4 regions of the Thalassolituus sp. UBA2009 genome follow, and region 4 is predicted to be linked to each of the others. Evidence: predicted binding sites of a transcription regulator. Region 4 holds the regulator's gene; each other region holds the start of a gene.
What was found. The regulator FNR, encoded in region 4, switches genes on or off when oxygen is low (the NO sensors DNR and NnrR bind a similar motif). The targets are predictions, from matches to a motif close to TTGATNTANATCAA.
Positions count from the first base shown of each region.

Region 1: petA (ubiquinol-cytochrome c reductase iron-sulfur subunit) is a predicted target of FNR. The motif match lies at 1,023-1,036, and genes of this name have one in related genera.
Region 2: ccoM (cytochrome c oxidase subunit CcoM) is a predicted target of FNR. The motif match lies at 1,760-1,773, and genes of this name have one in related genera.
Region 3: B3P58_RS12370 (M43 family zinc metalloprotease) is a predicted target of FNR. The motif match lies at 4,063-4,076, and genes of this name have one in related genera.

Region 1 covers NZ_DDCJ01000069.1:48,074-53,266, reverse strand. Annotated here, with positions in the region: gene rplM (50S ribosomal protein L13) at 163-594, shown strand; gene rpsI (30S ribosomal protein S9) at 599-991, shown strand; gene petA (ubiquinol-cytochrome c reductase iron-sulfur subunit) at 1,215-1,811, shown strand; gene B3P58_RS08920 (cytochrome b) at 1,811-3,043, shown strand; gene B3P58_RS08915 (cytochrome c1) at 3,046-3,801, shown strand; gene sspA (stringent starvation protein SspA) at 3,891-4,517, shown strand; gene B3P58_RS08905 (ClpXP protease specificity-enhancing factor) at 4,529-4,936, shown strand; gene B3P58_RS08900 (BMP family ABC transporter substrate-binding protein) at 5,163-5,193, shown strand, end outside.
Region 2 covers NZ_DDCJ01000158.1:54,213-59,405, forward strand. Annotated here, with positions in the region: gene mltB (lytic murein transglycosylase B) at 1-609, shown strand, start outside; gene B3P58_RS19765 (septal ring lytic transglycosylase RlpA family protein) at 606-1,379, shown strand; gene ccoM (cytochrome c oxidase subunit CcoM) at 1,482-1,601, opposite strand; gene B3P58_RS19775 (tetratricopeptide repeat protein) at 1,952-3,403, shown strand; gene B3P58_RS19780 (FecR family protein) at 3,415-5,103, shown strand; partial or broken gene B3P58_RS19785 (adenylate/guanylate cyclase domain-containing protein) at 5,124-5,193, opposite strand, start outside.
Region 3 covers NZ_DDCJ01000100.1:26,637-31,829, forward strand. Annotated here, with positions in the region: gene atpA (F0F1 ATP synthase subunit alpha) at 1-1,282, opposite strand, end outside; gene B3P58_RS12345 (F0F1 ATP synthase subunit delta) at 1,298-1,834, opposite strand; gene B3P58_RS12350 (F0F1 ATP synthase subunit B) at 1,846-2,316, opposite strand; gene atpE (F0F1 ATP synthase subunit C) at 2,368-2,595, opposite strand; gene atpB (F0F1 ATP synthase subunit A) at 2,646-3,545, opposite strand; gene B3P58_RS12365 (F0F1 ATP synthase subunit I) at 3,569-3,937, opposite strand; gene B3P58_RS12370 (M43 family zinc metalloprotease) at 4,310-5,193, shown strand, end outside.
Region 4 covers NZ_DDCJ01000141.1:35,172-40,364, forward strand. Annotated here, with positions in the region: gene B3P58_RS16900 (hypothetical protein) at 1-483, opposite strand, end outside; gene fnr (fumarate/nitrate reduction transcriptional regulator Fnr) at 756-1,523, opposite strand; gene B3P58_RS16910 (sulfite exporter TauE/SafE family protein) at 1,609-2,271, opposite strand; gene ccoS (cbb3-type cytochrome oxidase assembly protein CcoS) at 2,268-2,462, opposite strand; gene B3P58_RS16920 (heavy metal translocating P-type ATPase) at 2,466-4,910, opposite strand; gene B3P58_RS16925 (FixH family protein) at 4,907-5,193, opposite strand, start outside.

The DNA of each region.
Region 1 (5,193 bases), on a different contig from region 4:
TTTTACTGTGTCGGCGGGCGCCATCCCAGTGCCGGTGCGGGCTTAACCGCAGTGGCCGGTCGGATCATAATTCATACAGGATTATGACTTGCGGAAGAATCTTCCTTCCTATAGAATGCCGCCCTCTTTTCGAATCAACATGCCCTTAAAGGCGAGAAATTGATGAAAACATACAGCGCGAAACCCGAAACCGTAAAACGTGAGTGGTTTGTAGTTGATGCAGCTGAACAGACGCTGGGTCGCCTGGCCACTGAGGTTGCTCGCCGTCTGAGAGGCAAGCACAAGCCAGAATACACTCCACACGTTGATACCGGCGATTACATCGTTGTTATCAATGCAGACAAAGTTAAAGTTACCGGTAATAAAACCAGTGACAAGATGTACCATCATCACACTGGTTACCCAGGTGGTCTGAAGTCTATTTCTTTCGAGAAACTGATCGACCATAAGCCTGAAATGGTAATCGAACTGGCCGTTAAAGGTATGCTTCCAAAGAATCCTTTAGGTCGTGCCATGTACAAAAAAATGAAAGTTTATGCTGGTAGCGAGCATCCGCATACCGCTCAGCAGCCGCAAGAACTGAAACTGGGATAATATGATGGCAGTCTCTCAATACTATGGTACCGGTCGTCGTAAGACTTCCACAGCTCGTGTGTTCCTGCGTCCTGGTACAGGCAGCATCGTAGTTAACAAGCGTCCTCTGGATGTTTACTTCGGTCGTGAAACCGCTCGCATGGTTGTTCGCCAGCCACTCGAACTGACTGAAAACCTGACCAAGTTTGACGTTATTGTTAACGTTAACGGCGGTGGTGGTAACGGTCAGGCCGGTGCTATCCGTCACGGTATTACCCGTGCACTGATGCAATACGACGAAACTCTGCGTCCTTCTCTGCGCGCAGCGGGTTATGTTACCCGTGACGCTCGTGAAGTTGAGCGTAAGAAAGTGGGTCTGCGTAAAGCACGTAAGAAGCCACAATTCTCCAAGCGTTAATTCGCTCGAAGGATACAAAAAGAAGCGTTCATTGGCCTATGTCAATGGACGCTTTTTTTATGCCCAAAACCCCATGTTCTGTGGGTTTTTCAGGTTGTTTCCACCTCCCAATTTCTTTACTATGTGCGCCGCTCTGTATGCTACGCTGGGTCTGTACAAAAAACATACAGCAGGCTCCTGACCTTGTAGCACAAAAGAATTTTTTTGATGGGAGAAGATGGTAATGAGTCAAGACGGCGTGAATAAGGGTCGGCGTACTCTGCTCGTAGGCGCTACAGCCGGCGTCGGTGCTGTCGGCGCTGGCTTTCTCGCAGTACCCTTCGTGAAATCTTGGTTGCCAAGTGAGAAGGCGAAAGCAGCAGGTGCTCCGGCAAAAGTCGATATCAGCAAAATTGAGCCAGGTGCGATGCTGACCGCCGCATGGCGTGGTAAGCCGGTGTATATTGCACGCCGCACTCAGGAAACTCTGGACAATCTTCCGGCGCTGAACAGCCGCCTCAAAGATCCTGAAAATTCCAATAAAGAACAACAGCCAGCCTATGCGGATAATATTAACCGTTCGCGTAAGCCGGAATTTATTGTACTGCTGGGTGTGTGTACTCACCTGGGTTGTGCACCGAAATACTTTGCTGAAGTTCAGCCGGAAGCATTCGATGCAAACTGGCAGGGTGGTTGGTTCTGCCCATGTCACGGTTCCCGTTTCGACCTGTCAGGTCGTGTATTTAACGGCTCACCGGCAGCCTCTAACCTGGTCGTTCCCCCATATTCCTTCGAGGGCGACAATGTTCTGGTAATCGGTGTCGATGAGGAGAACGCTTAATGAGTAAGCAGCAAAACACTCTGATGGGCTGGATTGATGACCGTCTGCCGGTTACCCAGACCTATGAAAAGCATATGTCCAAGTACTATGCACCGAAGAACTTCAACTTCTGGTATTTCTTCGGCGTACTGTCAATGATGATGCTGGCTAACCAGATTCTGACTGGTGTCTGGCTGACTATGAACTTCGTGCCAAGTGCCGAAGGCGCTTTTGCCTCTGTTGAATACATCATGCGTGATGTTGAGTGGGGCTGGCTGATCCGCTACCTGCATTCCACTGGTGCGACCTTCTTCTTTATTGCCGTTTATCTGCACATGATGCGTGCGATTCTGTACGGTTCATACCAGAAGCCACGTGAGCTGATCTGGATCTTCGGTATGCTGATTTATCTGGCTCTGATGGCGGAAGCTTTCATGGGTTACGTACTGCCATGGGGACAGATGTCTTACTGGGGTGCGCAGGTAATTATCTCTCTGTTCTCAGTTATTCCTTTCGGTATTGGTGATGCTCTGACTGAGTGGATCCGTGGTGACTTCCTGATTTCCGGTGCCACCCTGAACCGCTTCTTCGCTCTGCACGTTATTGCTGTGCCTCTGGTGATTGTGATGCTGGTGGTTCTGCACCTGCTGGCGCTGCACGAAGTTGGCTCTAACAACCCGGATGGCGTTGATATCAAAAAACTGAAAGACGAAAACGGCAAGCCGCTGGATGGTATTCCGTTCCACCCTTACTACACCGTTCATGACCTGGTGGGTATCGTCGTCTTCCTGATGATTTTCTGTACCGTACTGTTCTTCTTCCCTGAAGGTAACGGTTTCATGCTGGAGTACGCTAACTTTGAGCCAGCTAACGGCCTGAAGACACCTGCACACATTGCTCCTGTATGGTACTTCGGTGCGTTCTACGCAATTCTGCGTGCAGTACCGGATAAGCTGCTGGGCGTTATTGCTATGGCTGCTGCTATTGCTGTGCTGTTTGTTCTGCCATGGCTGGATCGCAGCCCGGTTAAGAGCTGGCGCTACAAAGGCTGGATCAGCAAAGTATTTATTGTTGTATTTGCTGCCGCCTTCGTTGAACTGACCTGGCTTGGTACTCAGCCAGCAAACGACCTGAATACTTTCCTGGCTCGTTTCTGCTCAGTTATTTACTTTGGCTTCTTCCTGCTGATGCCGTTCTACACCCGCATGGAAAAAACCAAACCAGTACCAGAGCGCGTAACCGGGGGCCACTGATAATGAAAAAAGTATTCGCGTTAATTGCCGCATTTATCCCAGCGTTTGCACTGGCTTCTGAGTCAGGTGTGCATCTGGATAAGCACCTTACAGATCTGACTGACACTGCATCTCTGCAGCGTGGTGCACAGACCTTTGCTAACTACTGCATGGGCTGTCACTCTCTGGAGCATGCCCGTTTCAACCGTGTTGCCCGCGATCTGGGTATCCCGGAAGATCTGATGAAAGAAAACCTGATTTTTGCCGACAAGCAGTTCGGTGAACTGATGACCATCGGTATGCAGAAGGAAGACTCCAAGCGCTGGTTTGGTGCGACTCCTCCGGATCTGACTCTGGTTGCCCGCGTACGTCGCCCTGACTGGGTATATACCTACATGCGCAGCTTCTACGAAGATCCAAGCCGTCCATGGGGCGTGAACAACGTTGTATTTAAAGACGTTGGTATGCCGCATGTTCTGGCGGATCTGCAAGGCCGTCAGGTAAAAGGTACCGCACAGGTTGCTGTTGGTTTTGATACCCTGACTGGTCAGGAAATCACCGAAGAGCACGAAGGTGTTCTGTACCTGGCTGAAGAAGGCAAGCTGTCTGCTGAAGAGTACGACAAAGTTGTGTATGACCTGGTTAACTTCCTGGTTTACATGGCTGAGCCAATTGCCGTTGAGCGTGAGCGCATCGGCTGGTGGGTACTGTTATTCCTGGCAATCTTCTTTGTTCCTGTATATATGCTGAACAAAGAATACTGGCGCGACGTTAAGTAATACGTCCGGCAGTTAATTGCCTGCACAGCCCGTCCGCTTTTGCGGCCGGGCTATCTTTGTTTTTGGGTTTGCTAAGAGGTAAGGAAATTATGGGGGTTGTGGCTAAACGCTCTTCCATGACGTTCTATTCGGATGCGTCAGATCATTACAGTCACCGTGTACGTATCGTACTGGCTGAAAAAGGGGTGGCGGTAGAAATTCATGACGTCGATCCCGACAACAAGCCAGAAGATCTGGCATCACTGAACCCATACAACTCGCTGCCGACACTGGTGGATCGCGATCTGGTTCTGTACGAACCAAACGTGATGATGGAATACCTCGACGAGCGCTTTCCGCATCCGCCGCTGCTGCCGGTTTACCCGGTTGCCCGTGCGCAGAGCCGTCTGTGGATTAACCGCATCGAAAAAGACTGGGGCGGCCTGATCGACACCATCCTTAATGGTAAAGGTAAAGACGTTGAGGCTGCCCGTAAGCAGCTGACTGACAGCCTGATCGCAACCAGCCCGATCTTTGCAGAACTGCCATATTTTATGAGCGAAGAGTTCTCCATCGTTGATTGCTGCGTTGGCCCGATCCTGTGGCGTCTGCCTGTACTGGGTATCGAATTGCCGGAGAAATCCTGTAAGCCGATGCTGCAATATATGGAGCGTCTGTTCGAGCGTGAATCCTTTATCGCCAGCCTCTCTGAAGCTGAGCGGGAAATGCGCGACTGATGAGTAATACCATGACACCCAGCCGCCCGTATCTAATGCGGGCGCTGAATGAGTGGATTCTCGATAATCAGTGCACGCCTTACGTTCTGGTTGATGCCTTACTGCCCGATGTTCAGGTTCCGCAGGAATATGTGAATAACGGGCAGATTGTGCTGAATATCAGTCCCGGGGCAGTGCAGAACCTGCTGATTGATGAAAGCGGCCTGTCGTTTAATGCCCGCTTTGGTGGTGTGCCTATGGCAGTCTTCGTTCCTGTCATTGCCATACTGGCAATTTATGCACGCGAAAATGGCCAGGGTATGGTGTTTGGCTCTGAAGCCGGAGCACCGGACCCGGACGATCCGCAGCCGCCGAAGAAAAAACCTGCAACGGATACTCCGTCAGGTGGCGCAAGACCTTCGCTGAAAGTGGTGAAGTAGTTGTTTTCGTCAAAATAAAAGAACCGCCGTCAGGCGGTTTTTTTTATGTCTGCCTGTTACCCAGTCCTGCTCCTCCCGGGCTGTTATTCAATAAATGGCGCGTCTTTGACCACTTTTGAAAATTTATTGTGATAGCTATCGATAAATGAAGATCCTGCGCTTGAAGGCAGAAACTGGCTGAGCATAATGCCTGACCAATTGGTCAAGTATTAATGGTCGGATCGCTATGCGCCTCTGTATGTTAAATCTGTTACTCG
Region 2 (5,193 bases), on a different contig from region 4:
ATCGGCGTAGAAACATTTTATGGAACCCGTCAGGGAAATTATCGCGTACTCGATTCCCTCGCCACACTGGCCTTTGACTATCCGCAGCGGCCGCTGTTCTGGCGCGAATTAAAAGCCTTCTTTGCTCTCGCCCGCGATGAAAAAATCGACCCGGCCAGTGTCAAAGGTTCTTATGCCGGAGCGATGGGTTATGGCCAGTTTATTCCTACCAGTTTTCTGAACTACGCCGTTGATGCTGACAAAGACGGTAAGCGTGATCTGTGGGGGAATCCTGCGGATGCGATTTTCAGCGTCGCCAACTACTTCAAACGCCACGGCTGGCGCACCGGTGAAGCCGTAACCCAACGCGTTCGGGTCAGCGGTAAAGACTATGAAGAAATCATCAACGACAGCCTCAAACCCAAATGGACCGTTGCCGAATTAAAAGCACTGGGCGTGGAACCGACCAACAAAGTCGCCGAAGACCGCCCCGCGAACCTGATCCGTCTGCAGGGAAAAGTCGGTGCAGAATTCTGGCTCGGTGAACACAATTTTTATGTTATCACCCGCTACAACCACAGCCGCATGTATGCCATGGCCGTCTATCAGTTGAGTGAGGCGCTGCGTTGAGAGCGGTTACCCTTCTGCTGGCACTGACACTGGTGCTGGCAGGCTGTGCGACCTCGCGTTATCAGCACGCCAACGACTTCACTCCGGCAACCGTTGCCGATATCCACAATCTGCCGGAACCGGAACCTAAAGCAGAGCCCCGCAGCAGCATGGGTAATCCGCGCAGCTACCAGGTATTCGGCAAGGAATATCAGGTGATGGACAAAGCCGATAACTACAAAGAACGCGGTATTGCTTCCTGGTACGGTATGAAATTTCATGGTCACCGCACCTCAAACGGCGAAGTTTACGACGTCTATCAGTTCAGCGCCGCCCACAAAACCCTGCCTCTGCCCAGCTATGTCCGTGTTACCCGGGTTGATAACGGCAAATCCATTATCGTGCGGGTCAATGACCGCGGGCCGTTCCACGAAGGCCGGATTATTGATCTGTCCTATGCTGCTGCCGTTCGCCTTGGCATCAATAAAATGGGCACGGCCGTGGTTGATGTTGAAGTTGTCACCCCACCCCATGCCCACAGCGTACGCTGGGTGCAGGTCAGCGCGTTGTCAGATGCCGCCGCCGCGCAACGGCTGCAGGCCAGCCTGCAGCGCTCACTGGCGCCCATGACCTGGCCGGTCAGCATCAGCACTCAGGATGGCGGAGCTGGTTTGCATAAAGTGCGGATCGGACCAGTGCCCGAGGGTGATGATCTGCAGGCCGTACTGGACCGGCTTAATCAGCTGAATATCCGCCAGCCACTGCTGCTGGCTGCTCACCAGCTGAACTGATCACAACAAAGAGACAAAAAAAGGGGCCATGACGATCAACGTCAGGCCCAGAGGCAAGGTACTCAGCGCAGAAACAGTAAAACTAAAGCGTGTTGGCCCGGCTTATTCACCAGTACCGTGTTTTTCGATGTCTTTCTTAACAGCCCAGTAAACGCCGCCAAAGAAGGCGCAGGTCAGGGCAACAATAATCAGGCCGGAAAATACAACTTCATCCATAAACATAGTGCTCACCTCTCAGTTAAGCCGTGCAGTTCGGAGCGGCAATGGCTGCGTTGGCTGCTTCATTGCGCTTGGTATGAAGTCACTTTAGCAAGGGGCCGGAAGGCAGAATTGATGTAAATCAACGAAAAAATCGCCCCTGAAAGAGGTTGATACGGAGCTTGATGCACATCAAATAACCATACAGTTATTATGACTAATGGTGTAAACCTTGCTACCTGAACATGCTGAGCATCAACAATCCTGCGCAGATCCCTTGCAGCCATACAGCAGACAGACACTGCGCAATTATTGGTATTTATCGCCAGTCAGTGCACACTATGTAAACAGGCGACCATAAAGGACTGAGCAAGGTGAAAGGACCAATTACACAAGCTGCTTCACTGCTGCTGTGCGGATCATTGTTCTCTGCGGCCCTGCTGCAGGCGGAAGAACAACCCGCTGCCGGAACGTCCTCTGTGACAGAGGCAACGGCAGAAGCTCCGGCAGACCAAGCCACACCAGCCCTGACGCCTGCTGCACCAGGTGCAGCGCCCGAAGCAGATACCACAACACTGACACGAACCAATCAGCAACTGTCACAACTGATCCGGCAGCAGGACTACCAGAGCGCCTATCAACTGGCACAACCACTGCTCAGCCTTTACGAAGGCGACCCGTCATTCGATTTTTATTACGCATTCAGCGCTGCCCAGCTTGGATATTTCAATGAAGCCTTATTCGGCTTCGAGCGCCTCAGCAGTAACTACCCGGCAGTTGCCCGCTACCGTCTGGAGTTAGCACGTGCTTACTATTACCTTGGTAATCACGATGCTGCCGAGCAGGAGTTCAGCCGGGTTCAGAGTACCAACCCGCCTGCTCAGGTCCGGGAGACCATTGCACAGTTCCTGCAACGTATTCAGGAGCAGCGCCAGAGCGTGATGCCTGTCTGGGGAGGTTTTGTGTCCGCCAGCGGCGGTTATGACTCCAATTACAATACCGCCACTGATCTCAATGAGGTCGACCTGCTCGACGGCCTGCTGACCGCCCGCCTGAGCCGTGATCAGCGCGCTAAAGGCAGTGGCTACTATCAGCTGCGGGCCCAGGGCAGTTATATCAGCCCACTGACACAGCGCAGCGCCATCGACCTGCAGTTAGGAGCCAGCCGCAAAGACAATGCCGCCGATGATCTGTTTGATCTGGATAACCTCTACGCCAGCGGCGGTATGCGGATGGTCCGTGGACGTCACAATCTGCGGCTTGGCGGTCGTTACAGCCACTATTGGCTGGGCCGGGATGATCTGCTGTCAGACCTGTCGGCGAATCTGGAATGGAACTACCAGCTGGCCAGCGAATGGCAGAGTCAGACCCGTCTGACACTGAGTAGCCAGGACAATAAGCTCAATGATGATCTCGACCTGCTGCAGGCCGAACTTCAGGCGGGTGCCGCTTTTTCAGCCGGATCGCTCTCAGCCCAGTTTGCACTGGTGCTGGCCACCGATGATGGCGAACAGGAGTATCAGGCACGGGACACGCAGGGTATTAACCTGAGTGCTCAGCAACTGCTGAACATTCACAGCAGTCTGTATGCCAGCCTGATTCTGCGCGACTACCAGTTTCAGGGGGCATTTCCGGCAGACAACCTGCTCGCCGCCGGCGAAACCCGTGCCGAGCAAATGATCCAGCTGGTACTGGGCTACGGCTATACCCTGTTACCAGCCCTGACCCTTTACACCCAGGCCAGCCAGGTCCGTTACAACAGCAATCTCCCCTTGTACGAATATGACCGCACGCTGCTCGAAGCGGGCATCAACTGGACATTCTGATGGAGGCCATCATGCACCGGATTACACGTTCAGCCTGCCTGTTTCAGGCAATGGTTATTCTGCTGATGATGTTCACACTGAACTCAGCCCGCGCAGCCGAACTGGCCGGCCACATCATCATGGTAAAAGGCGATGTCACTGCGCAGGCAGCCGATGGCAGCAGCCGCAATCTGAAGCGCCGCGATGAAATTTACCCCAGCGACACCATTCGTACCGGTACCGGCAGCCGCGTACAGATCCGCTTTATCGATAACGCCCTGCTGGCTCTGCAGGAAAACAGCCAGCTCAGTATTCATGCCTACCAGCAGGCCGATGCCGATGGCAAAGGGGGCAAGGTACTGATGGAACTGGTGGAAGGTGGATTCCGCACCCTGACCGGCAGTATTGGCAAAGGCAATAAAGAGGCTTACCGGGTCGACACCCCCGTTGCCAGCATCGGTATCCGTGGCACGCTCTACAGCGCTTTACTGGCCAAAGGCCAGCTGATGGCGGGAGTCTGGAAAGGAGGCATTACGCTGTCCTCAGATCAGGGCGATTTTAATCTTGGTCAGAATGCTGATTTCAACTTTGGCGTACTGGGTAACACTGGCTTTCAGGGAATGCTGGAAGCACCGCAGGCACTGGATAACGCTGATTCTGACGTCATGCCAGACAGCATGAGTACAACCGGTTCAGAAAATCCGGATGGCAGCACACCACCTCCCGGAACAGCCACTACCAGCCCGGCTACAACGGTACTGAATAACACCAGCGGCGATAACAAAGTTCCGCCACCTCTTGATCAGGATGCCGACAGTGGTCATGAAGATACCTTGAAAGAAGCCGGTAATCTGATTGATAACACCCCTCCTGATGGCGGGGACGGTGGTGATGGTGGCGACGGCGGTCCTGTGATCACCTCACCGGATCTGCGCCTGAGTTCGGAAGAATTCACCGCCTTTCTCACCAGTACCAGCGTCGGCAGCATTATTGTTAATGGCAAAGCAATTCCTGTATCCGCCTTCCGTGACGAGCGTGGCGAGCCGGTGTTTGTATCCGTCGACGACAATAACGGTATTGATATCACCCGCTACAGTGGCACAACCGACAGTACACTGCTGCCGGAGATGGCGGATATTGCCGGTATTGAATGGGGCATCTGGAACGGCAGCGCAGAGGCGCCGGTTTCACAGTTACTGGAAGAAAGTTCGCTGGTTGTCACCGCTGTCGAATCGCCGGTTATGTGGGTGATTGCCAATCCCGCCCTTGAAGGCAATATCCCTACCTCTGGCTCGGTATATTTCGGCGGCACTCAGGCCCTGGGAACAGACAGCAAAGGGAATGCTCTGCTCAGTGCCAGCGGCAATTTTGATCTGGATTTTGCTACCGGTATTGTCAGTAATGGTTTTCTGAGTGCTGACTATGCTGACGGCAGTGGTAGCCAGAGTATCGGCGGTAATTTCTGGAACGCCGACTTTACCGGTACCATCCGTGCGGGTGGCGCCAACGGTAAAAATACAGCGCTGGTTCAGATGCAGTTCGGCACAGGTTATCACGGCGAAAGCTCTGCGCTGGACGCCGTCGCCAGCCAGTTCAGTGGCGTACTGGTCGCTCCGTCAGGCGGCGTATTTGCCGGCAGTTTCAACCTGATCGATATGGACGGCAACAGTGCCGCCGGCATTGTTGTCTGGCCACAACAGGTGCGGACCGGTCAGTTCTGAAGCTGACCTCTGTCTTCCGTTTACTTCTCGGTATGGCGGAAGACACCATCCCAGTCCTCGGCCAGCGTCTGCTGGCGCAGGCTTCCGATG
Region 3 (5,193 bases), on a different contig from region 4:
CGGCACGGCCGTGTTCCAACTGTTCGCGAGTCGCTTCGTCCAGGTCCGATGCAAACTGAGCGAAAGCCGCCAGTTCACGGTACTGAGCCAGAGCCAGACGGATACCACCGCCCAGTTTCTTGATGATCTTGGTCTGTGCAGCACCACCTACACGGGATACAGAGATACCCGCGTTCATCGCCGGACGGATACCGGAGTTGAACAGGTTGGTTTCCAGGAAGATCTGACCGTCAGTAATAGAGATCACGTTGGTCGGTACGAACGCCGAAACGTCACCGCCCTGAGTCTCAATGATTGGCAGAGCGGTCAAAGAACCGGTTTTGCCTGTCACTTCACCGTTAGTCATGCGCTCAACGTAAGTTGGGTTAACGCGACATGCGCGCTCCAGCAGACGGGAGTGCAGGTAGAATACGTCACCTGGGTAAGCTTCACGGCCTGGCGGGCGCTTCAGCAGCAGGGAGATCTGACGATATGCCCATGCCTGCTTGGTCAGATCGTCATAAACGATCAGAGCGTCTTCACCACGATCCAGGAAGTATTCACCCATCGCACAACCGGCGTAAGGAGCCAGGAACAGCATTGCTGCCGGATCTGACGCGCCTGCCGCGACGATGATGGTGTGTTCCATCGCGCCGTGTTCTTCCAGTTTGCGTACTACGTTAGCGATAGAAGATTGCTTCTGACCGATAGCAACGTAGATACACTTAATACCAGAGCCTTTCTGGTTGATGATGGCGTCGATAGCCATCGCAGTTTTACCAGTCTGACGGTCACCAATGATCAGCTCACGCTGGCCACGGCCTACCGGCACCATGGAGTCAACCGCTTTGTAACCAGTTTCAACTGGCTGATCAACGGATTGACGTGCAATTACGCCAGGCGCAACACGTTCAATCGGAGCAGTCAGGTTGGTTTCGATCGGACCTTTACCGTCGATCGGGTTACCCAGAGTGTCGACTACGCGACCCAGCAGGGCTTCACCAACTGGTACTTCCAGAATACGGCCAGTACATTTGGCAGTCTGACCTTCAGCCAGACCTTTGTATTCGCCCAGAACAACGGCACCAACGGAGTCACGCTCCAGGTTCATTGCCAGGCCGTATACGCCGCCTTCAAATTCAATCATTTCACCGTACATGGCGTCAGCCAGACCGTGAATACGAACGATACCGTCAGATACAGATACGACGGTGCCCTCGTTCTGGGCTTGTGAAGTCACATCGAGATTTTCGATGCGTTTTTTGATGACTTCACTGATCTCAGATGGATTCAGTTGCTGCATGCATCGTCCCTCAAACTAGGATTTCATCGCTTCGGCTAATTTTGACAGCTTACCGGTTACGGAGCCGTCGATTACCAAGTCCCCGGCACGAATGATGGCGCCACCGATGAGAGACTCATCGACTTCGCTGGTCAAACGTACATCACACTGCAGTTTGGCTTTAAGGGCCTGTGCCAGTTTATCGGCCTGCTCATTGCTCAGTTCGAACGCGGAGGTGACGACTACGTCAACCGTGTTCTGCAACTGGGCTTTCAGCTCTTCATACAGAGCTGCGATTTCAGGCACCAGCATCAGGCGCTTGTTTTCCGCCAGAACGGCTACCAGGTTTTTGGCTGCTTCATTCAGCTTGTCGCCACATACGTCGGTTAAAGCCTGTGCCTGCTGTTGCGCAGTCAGAGACGGATGCACCAGTACTTTTGCCATATCGGCATCGGCAACACAGGCTGCCAGTAATGCCAGGTCCGCAGACCAGGCGTCCAATGCACCTTTCTCACTTGCTTCAGCAAACACCGCTTTGGCGTATGGCCGAGCGAGAGTTGTTAATTCAGCCATGGAAACCTCGCTTACAGCTCGTCAGCTAATTGGTTCAGCAGCTCAGAGTGAGCGGCTGCATCAACTGACTTACCAAGAATTTTGGCTGCACCGGCCACGGCCAGCTCAGACACCTGCTTGCGCAGAACTTCTTTAGCGCGGTTCACCTCTTGCTCAACTTCAGCTTGAGCAGCAGCTACCAGACGCTCACCTTCGGCGCGAGCAGCTTCTTTAGCTTCGTCGACGATTTGGTTAGCGCGTTTGTTAGCCTGTTCGATGATTTCAGCAGCTTTTTCTTTACTTTCACGCAGCTGGGAAGCGGCTTTTTCCTGAGCCAGTTCCAGGTCACGTTCGGCACGGTTAGCTGCGTCCAGACCATCGGCAATTTTCTTTTCGCGTTCTTGCATAGCACCCAGCAGGTGAGGCCATACAAACTTCATGCAGAACCACACGAAGATAGCGAAAGTGATGATCTGGCCGATCAGAGTCGCGTTAATGTTCACGCCAGAGCCCTCATGTTCATTGATTAAGGAAGTTCGTTGTTACATGAACCCTTAGGCAGCGAACATCAGGTACAGACCCAGACCAACACCGATCATTGGCACGGCGTCCAACAGACCAGCGATCAGGAACATTTTACCTTGCAGCATTGGACCCAGTTCAGGCTGACGAGCAGTACCTTCCAGCAGACGACCACCCAGCAGACCAAAACCGATTGCTGTGCCCAGAGCACCCAGACCGATCATCAGAGCCGCAGCCAGGAATACCAGACCGTGTTCCATAGTTATCTCCAAATATAGAAGTTAAGTTAGTGAGTTAAGGGTTAAAAAAATTAATGATCTTCGTGCGCCATGCTCAGATACACGATGGTCAACATCATGAAAATGAACGCTTGCAGTGTGATCACCAAAATGTGGAAAACAGCCCAGGCCCACTGCAGGACACCGCCCAGCAGACCGAGGAAAGCACCAGCAGAGAACATCAGCGCGATCAAGATGAAGATCATCTCACCGGCATACATGTTACCGAACAAACGCAGTGCCAGAGAGATCGGCTTAGCGATCAGTGCGATCGATTCCAGGAAGAAGTTAACCGGAATGAACAGCGCCTGGACAACAGGGTTTTTCGCATTGAATGGGTGCAGCGTCAGCTCGCCCACAAAACCGCCGATACCTTTAACCTTGATGGAGTAGAAAATCATCATGGCAAAAACAGTCAGAGCCATACCCAGGGTGATGTTCACGTCAGTAGAAGGAACAACCTTCATGTAGTGAACGCCCAAAGCACCAAAAATGGTTGGCAGCACGTCAACCGGGATCAAATCCATGAAGTTCATCATGAAGACCCAGGTAAAAATAGTCAGGGAAAGAGGCGCAACCAGTGCATTTTTGCCATGGAATGCTTCCTTAACGGTGTTGTCGATAAACTCGACGATCATTTCCACGAAGTTCTGGAAGCCGGTAGGCACCGCAGTGGTGGCCTTTTTGGCAGCACGCCAGAACAAAAACATCAGCATGGCGCCGAGACCGAAAGACCAGCCAAGGGAATCCACGTGTACCGCAGAAAAGCCCATATCTGCTGCTTCCTGGCCGCTGTGAGCCATAGTCCAGGTCGCTTCAGTCAGTTCAGTTTCAGTACCATCCGCATTATGACGAACATAACCAGCAGGCAGTTTGCCGTAGGTCAGATTGGTTAAATGGTGCGAGATATACTCTTGGGAGTTACCAGCCATTGTTCACTCTCAATTCCAAAGGTTTATAAATTAGCTATCTTTGCTGCGGCCAGATGGCCCAGCTGCACTGTTATGAACGCAGCAAACAGTGCCAGAACATTCAGAGGCTCGACGCGCTGAAAAATCACAGCAAAACTCAGCGCCGTCAGCACAAATTTCCAGGATTCCCCCTGGTAAAACGACTGTACGATCTGTACAGAAGACCGGGCTCCGCTATAACGGAACGCACGCCAGACAAAGTACGCATTAGGCAGGGCGCAGGTTAAGCCCCCCAACAATGCCGACTTGGCGGCTACATCGCTATGCAACCAGGCAACCAATGCGGCCAGAACCGTCAGGATCAGTTGTAAAATCACGATCCGGTAGGCCGGAGGACGCGGTATGCCTGTCATCCTTAGCCCCACAATTGGTCAAAAATCTGCAACAGCCTATTTTAAGGCGCGGTGATTATATTGGCTCGACCCTTCAGCTTCAACCGAAACCGGGGGGCAAAACGAGAATAATTCGACCAATAGGTATGATGCAGGTCAGGCAAAGGCTGAATCCCGCGCCAGTTTGAGCGGCGCGAGTCCCAACGTCAGGATTTGTCAGGCTTACGTAAGAAAGTGATGACTTACTTAATGCTGCCTGAGCGCCACTCTCAGACGCCCCGTGGCATCCTGACGTTTATGCCTCCGAAGGGTACACAGAGTTCTATCAATAGCCATTTGCATTCGCCCTTCACATGCATAGGCTGCCCCTTTTGCTTTTGTCCGGAACAACCAATGAAGAAGGGAATCCTCTTACTGCTGCTATCGCTGCTCAGTGCCTGCGGCGGCGACAATAACTCATCCCAGAGCCCTACGCCACAGCCAGAAAACCCCGACACGCCTGTCGCCGGCCTGACCATTCCGGTGGTGGTTCATGTCATGGAGCATCCCGCGTCTGATGACAGCCGTATCAGCGTTGCTAAAGTTCACTCGCAGATAGCCGCACTGAACCGTGCATTCAACCGCCAGAATGATGACCTGAGCCAGGTGCCGGCAGAGTTTCAGCCATTTATCGCCGATATGCAGATCCGCTTTGAACTGGCCACAACCGACCCGCAGGGGCAACCAACCACCGGAATTACCCGCACCACGCAGAATATTGAGCTGGCACCGGAGGAATACCGCTGGGGTTATCGCTATCTGCATTACAGCGCTTTAGGTGGTAAAGACCCCTGGCCACGGGAGCGCTATCTCAATATCTGGGTCAGTGATATGCGCGACCACCATGGCAAAGTTGGGCTGGCCGGACGCGCCAGCCTGCCCGGCGACCCGGCGGAAGAAGATGGTGTGCTTATCGCCACTTTGGCTTTTGGCACAGAACCGCCACTGGAGCAGGGGCTGCATCTGGGCAAAACCACCGCCCACGAAGTCGGCCACTGGCTGGGGCTGAAACACATCGCCGGTGAACAGGAGAGTTGCAATGTCGATGACGGCATCAGTGATACACCACTGAGCAGCAGCAATTACGGCGGTCTGAACCCCTCCCACCCGAGCTCAACCTGCGACAGCGCCGATATGTTTATGAACTATATGTCTCTGGCCCGTGACGAAAGCCTGCTGATGTTCAGTCAGGGTCAGAAAGCTGCGGTCTGGTCGGTACTTAACGAAGGAGGGGAGCG
Region 4 (5,193 bases):
GTCGAGCAGGGCAGTGGCCGCACCGAGGCTGGCGCAGAACTCTTCAATACTGACGCCGCTGCGGGGATGGTAAAAACGCTTCCACAGACGTGCGAGCTGTTCTGCGGTTGCATCGGCGGGCAGAACAAAATCATCATTGCGGGCATAGATAAACCAGGCAATGGCGGTGGCATAAGACAGGTTGGTGGTCAGCTCGGCATGAGGGTGACTGAGAAAATCATGCTGGCTGGCAAGGCCGCGCACGGTGCTGGCCAGTTCCGGCTGTTGCGCCAGATAAGCGTCCCATACATGGCGGTGGGTCAGGCTGTGAATGCGGTAAATGCCGAGAGCCCGTTGACCGGCGGCTTTGAGGTGCGATCCAAGAGCCGATTCCTGAGCCGCAGTTGCCAGCAGCAGGGTGCTGGCCATCGGGTTACTAACCCCGATGCGTTGCAGGGTTGGCTGGATTACCCAGCGGGTCAGTTCATTTGCGCAGATGCCCATGATCACCTCCTTATACGTCATATCGGCTGAATGACGCTGTTTCTGCAATCTTAGATCAGATTATTTTATCTGCTGCGGTTTTATACCAATTGCCAATAGATAGCCTGGATACCGGCGCCAGAAAAATAACGTCTGTTCAGCCTTTATTCTGGTAAAAGCATTTCCCGTACCAGAGGGCGTTGCATGAGTGTTCATAAGCAGAAAACAGGCATAAGAGGGCAGGCATAAAAAAACCGGCCTCTGGCCGGTTTTTTTGCTTACGGGTGAGCGGCTTACTCTTGCGGGTGAGCGGCACACTCTTTTTCAGTATTCAGACCGGCCAGTTCATACAGCATATCGGGGTCCTGCAGAATCACTTCTTTCCCCTGGGTCTCGATCAGACCGTTTTTCTGGAAGCGGGTAAACACGCGGCTGATGGTTTCTACCGCGAGGCCCAGATAGTTACTGATATCCACCCGCGACATCGGCAGGCGGAAATGACTGGCCGAGAAACCACGACGGGAATAACGCTGGGAAATATCAATCAGGAAAGAGGCCACGCGTTCTTCGGCGTTTTTCTTGCTGAGCAGCAGCATCATGTTCTGATCATGACGGATTTCGGTGCCCATGGTACGCATCAGCTGCTTACGCAGATCCGGCAGGTCATCGGCCAGACTGTCGAGTTGCTGCAGCGGAATTTCACAGACGGTGGTGGTTTCCAGCGCTTTAGCGGTTAACGGATAGTTGCCGTTATCATAACCGGCCAGACCAACCAGCTCAGAGGCCAGATGAAAACCGGTAATCTGTTCTTCGCCGTTACTCGCCAGAGTGTAGGTTTTCAGGGCACCGGTGCGTACGGCAAATACGGATTGAAACGCTTCGCCCTGCTGGAACAGCAGCTGACCTTTCTGGATCGGACGGCCACGGCGGATGATATCGTCGAGGCGCTCCATATCGGAATCGTTCAGGGACAATGGCAGACACAACGCATTCAGTGAGCAGGTCTGGCAGTGTGGTTGAGTGCCCCGCAGTGGAGCAGGCGCAACATGTGTCGTTTTCATGACTGATTCCTGAGTGAAACCCCGGTGTCGGAGTAAGTAACAAGTGCAGCAGTTGCGGCTATGTTCGGCATTAGCGCGCGATCTGTCAAGAAAGTAACCAGACCGATGCTGCCGTCCACAAACCAAATCCGATCAGTAATCCCCCGGCAACCTGACGCACGCGGTTGTTGCTCAGAAACGGCGTCAGTACATTGGCCGCCAGTGTGCTGGCAAACAGGGCTGGCAGGGTACCCAGACCAAAGGCGAACATCGCGGCGGCTCCCAGCAAAGGCTGGCCATTTGCGGCAACCCAGCTCAGCGTGCTGTAAATCAGGCCGCAGGGCAACCAGCCCCAGAGCATGCCCAGCCACAGACGATCTATCGCACGCGGAGATTGCATAAAACGGCGGGTCAGAGGCTGCAGGTATTTCCAGATTCCCTGGCCCAGTTGCTCAATACGGGTCAGCATCAGTGACCAGCGGGCAATATAGAGCCCCATCAGTATCAGCATCAGCGCGGCCAGTGTCCGCAAGATCAGCATCAGCCACTGGTGCTGGCTCTGCAGCCACAGACCTGCGCTGGCGACTATCAGCCCGGCGATGCTGTAGCTCAGTATGCGCCCGGTGTTAAACAGCAGCGTCACCCGGACACGCTGAGTTCCGGCGCTGCTGCCAATAGCCGCAGCAATACCACCGCACATCACCAAACAGTGGCTGGAACCAAACAACCCCAGCAGAAAGGCGGTCAGCAGCGACAGGGGCTCAATCATGGCTTGTCAGAAGGGGTTTGATCACTGTCGTCCTGACGGCGATTTATCGGCTCATCGTCATCAAACAGAATGCGGTGGGCGGGGGATTCCATGTCTTCAAACTGGCCGCTCTTCACCGCCCAGAAAAAGATCAGCACGGCAATGCCGATCAGCAGTAAAGACAGCGGTACCAGGATGTAAATGATATCCATCGATCAAACCTCAGAGGAGTCAGGAGCCGGCAGGCGATTCAGGCGCAGGGCGTTGGTGACCACCAGTAACGAACTGAATGACATGCCAATCGCAGCGGCCCAGGGCGGAACAAAACCTGCCGCTGCCACCGGTAATGCGATGAGATTGTACAGCAAAGCCCAGCCGATGTTCTGAGCAATAATACGGCGTGTCTTGGTGGCACCATCCAGAGCGGTCAGTAAGGTTTCCAGACGACCGTTGGTAAGCATGGCATCGGCGTTGGTCTTAGCCAGATCGGTGGCTTCGTTAACGGCCAGAGCAATATCAGCACCGGCCAGTACCGGCACATCGTTAATGCCGTCGCCGACCATCATGACCCGCTCACCGGCCTGCTGCCAGGCGCGCACTGCGGCCAGTTTCTGTTCTGGCGAGACGCCGGTCTGCAGGTCGGTAATGGCCAGTGCATCCGCCACCACCTGACCGGATGCGCCGGGGTCGCCGGTCAGCAGAGACACGGCGATACCGCGTTGTTGAAGTCCGCTGACAATCGACGCGGCGTTGCGGCGCAGGCTGTCATTCAGGCGCACCCAGGCCAGCGGTTGCTGATCACTGGCGAGCAGCAGCCACTGGCCAGCGGCCTTGTTGTCGGGCTCCGTCAGGGGGGCAGCTGGCCAGGCATAATCGGCGCGGCCAAAGCGCAGAGTGTGCCCGTTCCACTGGCCGCTGATGCCCTGGCCGGCGGTTTGTTCTGTGTTCTCTACGGCAGCCGCTTTGATGGTGCGGAAGGCACGGGCAATCGGATGGGTTGAGTGTTTCTCAAGGCCGGCGATCAGGGTCAGCAGCTGAGCTTCATCCAGATCCGCCAGAGGTTCGACCTGCTCCAGGGTTAATTTGCCCTGGGTCAGGGTGCCGGTTTTATCGAACACCACACGGTTAATCTGTGGCAGAACTTCCAGCACATGGCCTTTGCTGATTAACAATCCGCGTTCGCGCAGTGCGGCCGTGGCGGCTGTCAGAGCCGTTGGCGTAGCCAGTGACAGGGCGCAGGGGCAGGTTACAACCAGCACGCTGAGGGCGATGAAAAAGGCGTGTTCATCGCCTTGCAGCCACCAGAAGGTAAAGACCGAGCTGGAGATGATCAGCACCGCCGCAACAAAGTGGCTGGCAATTTTGTCGGCCAGCAGCGCAGCGCGCGGTTTTTCCTGCTGGGCGCGGTCCATCAGACGCATGATGGTCGATAACTGCGCTTCGGCGCCGGTCGCGGTGACCTTCATCAGCAGCGGGCTTTCAACGTTAAACGTACCGCCGATCAGGCGATCACCGGCTTTCTTGCTGATCGGCAGGTATTCACCGGTCAGTGCGGCTTCATCAACCGAGCTGCGGCCTTCGATCACCACTCCGTCAGCGGGAATGGCATGGCCGGGTTTCAGGCGCAGCATGTCACCAATACGGATGTCTTCACTGGCAATAACCTGCTCAACACCGTCGTCACCAACCTTTAACGCAATATTGGGCAGCAGCGTCAGCAGATTATTACCGGCTTTCCCCATCCGGTGACGGGCGCGCATTTCGAGAAAACGGCCAAGCAGCAGGAAGAAAGTGAACATACAGACCGAGTCAAAATACACCTCGACGCCCTGATTCATGGTGCTCCAGATGCTCGAACAGAATGCCAGCACAATGGCCAGCGATACGGGCACATCCATGGTCAGATGGCGGGTGCGCAGATCACGCAGGGCGGCAGTAAAGAACGGCCGGGCGCTGAACAGCACCACCGGCAGGGTCATGACCATTGAGGCCAGGCGCATAAAAAATTCGTATTGCTCAGCCATGCCCACATACAGAGGCACCGCGAGCATCATCACCTGCATGGTGCCGATACCGGCAACCGCGAGACGGCGGATCGCCAGTTTACCCTCGCGATGGCGCTGCTCTTCCTGTTCAGTGGCAGAAAACGGCGAGGCTTTGTAGCCCAGGCGGTAAATCGCCTCGGCAATACTGGATACGGCAATCTGGTCGTACTGCCAGCGTACCACCAGGCGGTGGTTGGACAGGTTAAGTACAGCGTTTTTTACGCCCGGCAACTGGCTGATACGGTGCTCAATCAGCCAGGCACAGGCGGCACAGCTGATGCCGTCGATGATAAACGTGGCTTCCGCTTCGCCTTGCTGGTTGCCGCTCAGATGGGCGACAAAGCGCCGCTGCAGGGCTTCGCTGTCATACAGGGTGAGGGATTCGCGCGCCGAAAGATCGCTGTCTTCCAGTTCAGCCGGCGACAGTTCCGGCAGTTCGGTGCGGTGGCGGTAATAGTCTTTCAGGCCACTGGCGACGATGGTTTCGGCAATGGCTTTGCAGCCCGGGCAGCACATCGGCTGCCGTTGGCCATCAATCAGGGTTGACCAGCGCTCACCTTCGGTGGTGGCTTCACCACAGTGAAAACAGCGCTCTTGGGCTGAATGGGCATTCATTTGGCGTGTAAGTTAATAACCTTGTCAGCTTCAATCAGTTCGGTACCACGGATACGCCACTGCTGTTCGTGGCTGAGCAGCCAGATATGGCGGCGTTCCGGCAATACCAGTTCATTGACACCGGCATAGTGGCCATCGCCCAGGCGTTGCAGCAGCACGGTCAGGTCACGTTCCTGCAGGGTAGGGTGAATCAGTTGCAGTTGCAGGGTTGCAGGTTCTTCATCCAGATAGCCGTTCAGGGCCAGGTGGATTTCGTTTTCGCTGAACGTCAGATCGGCCTTGA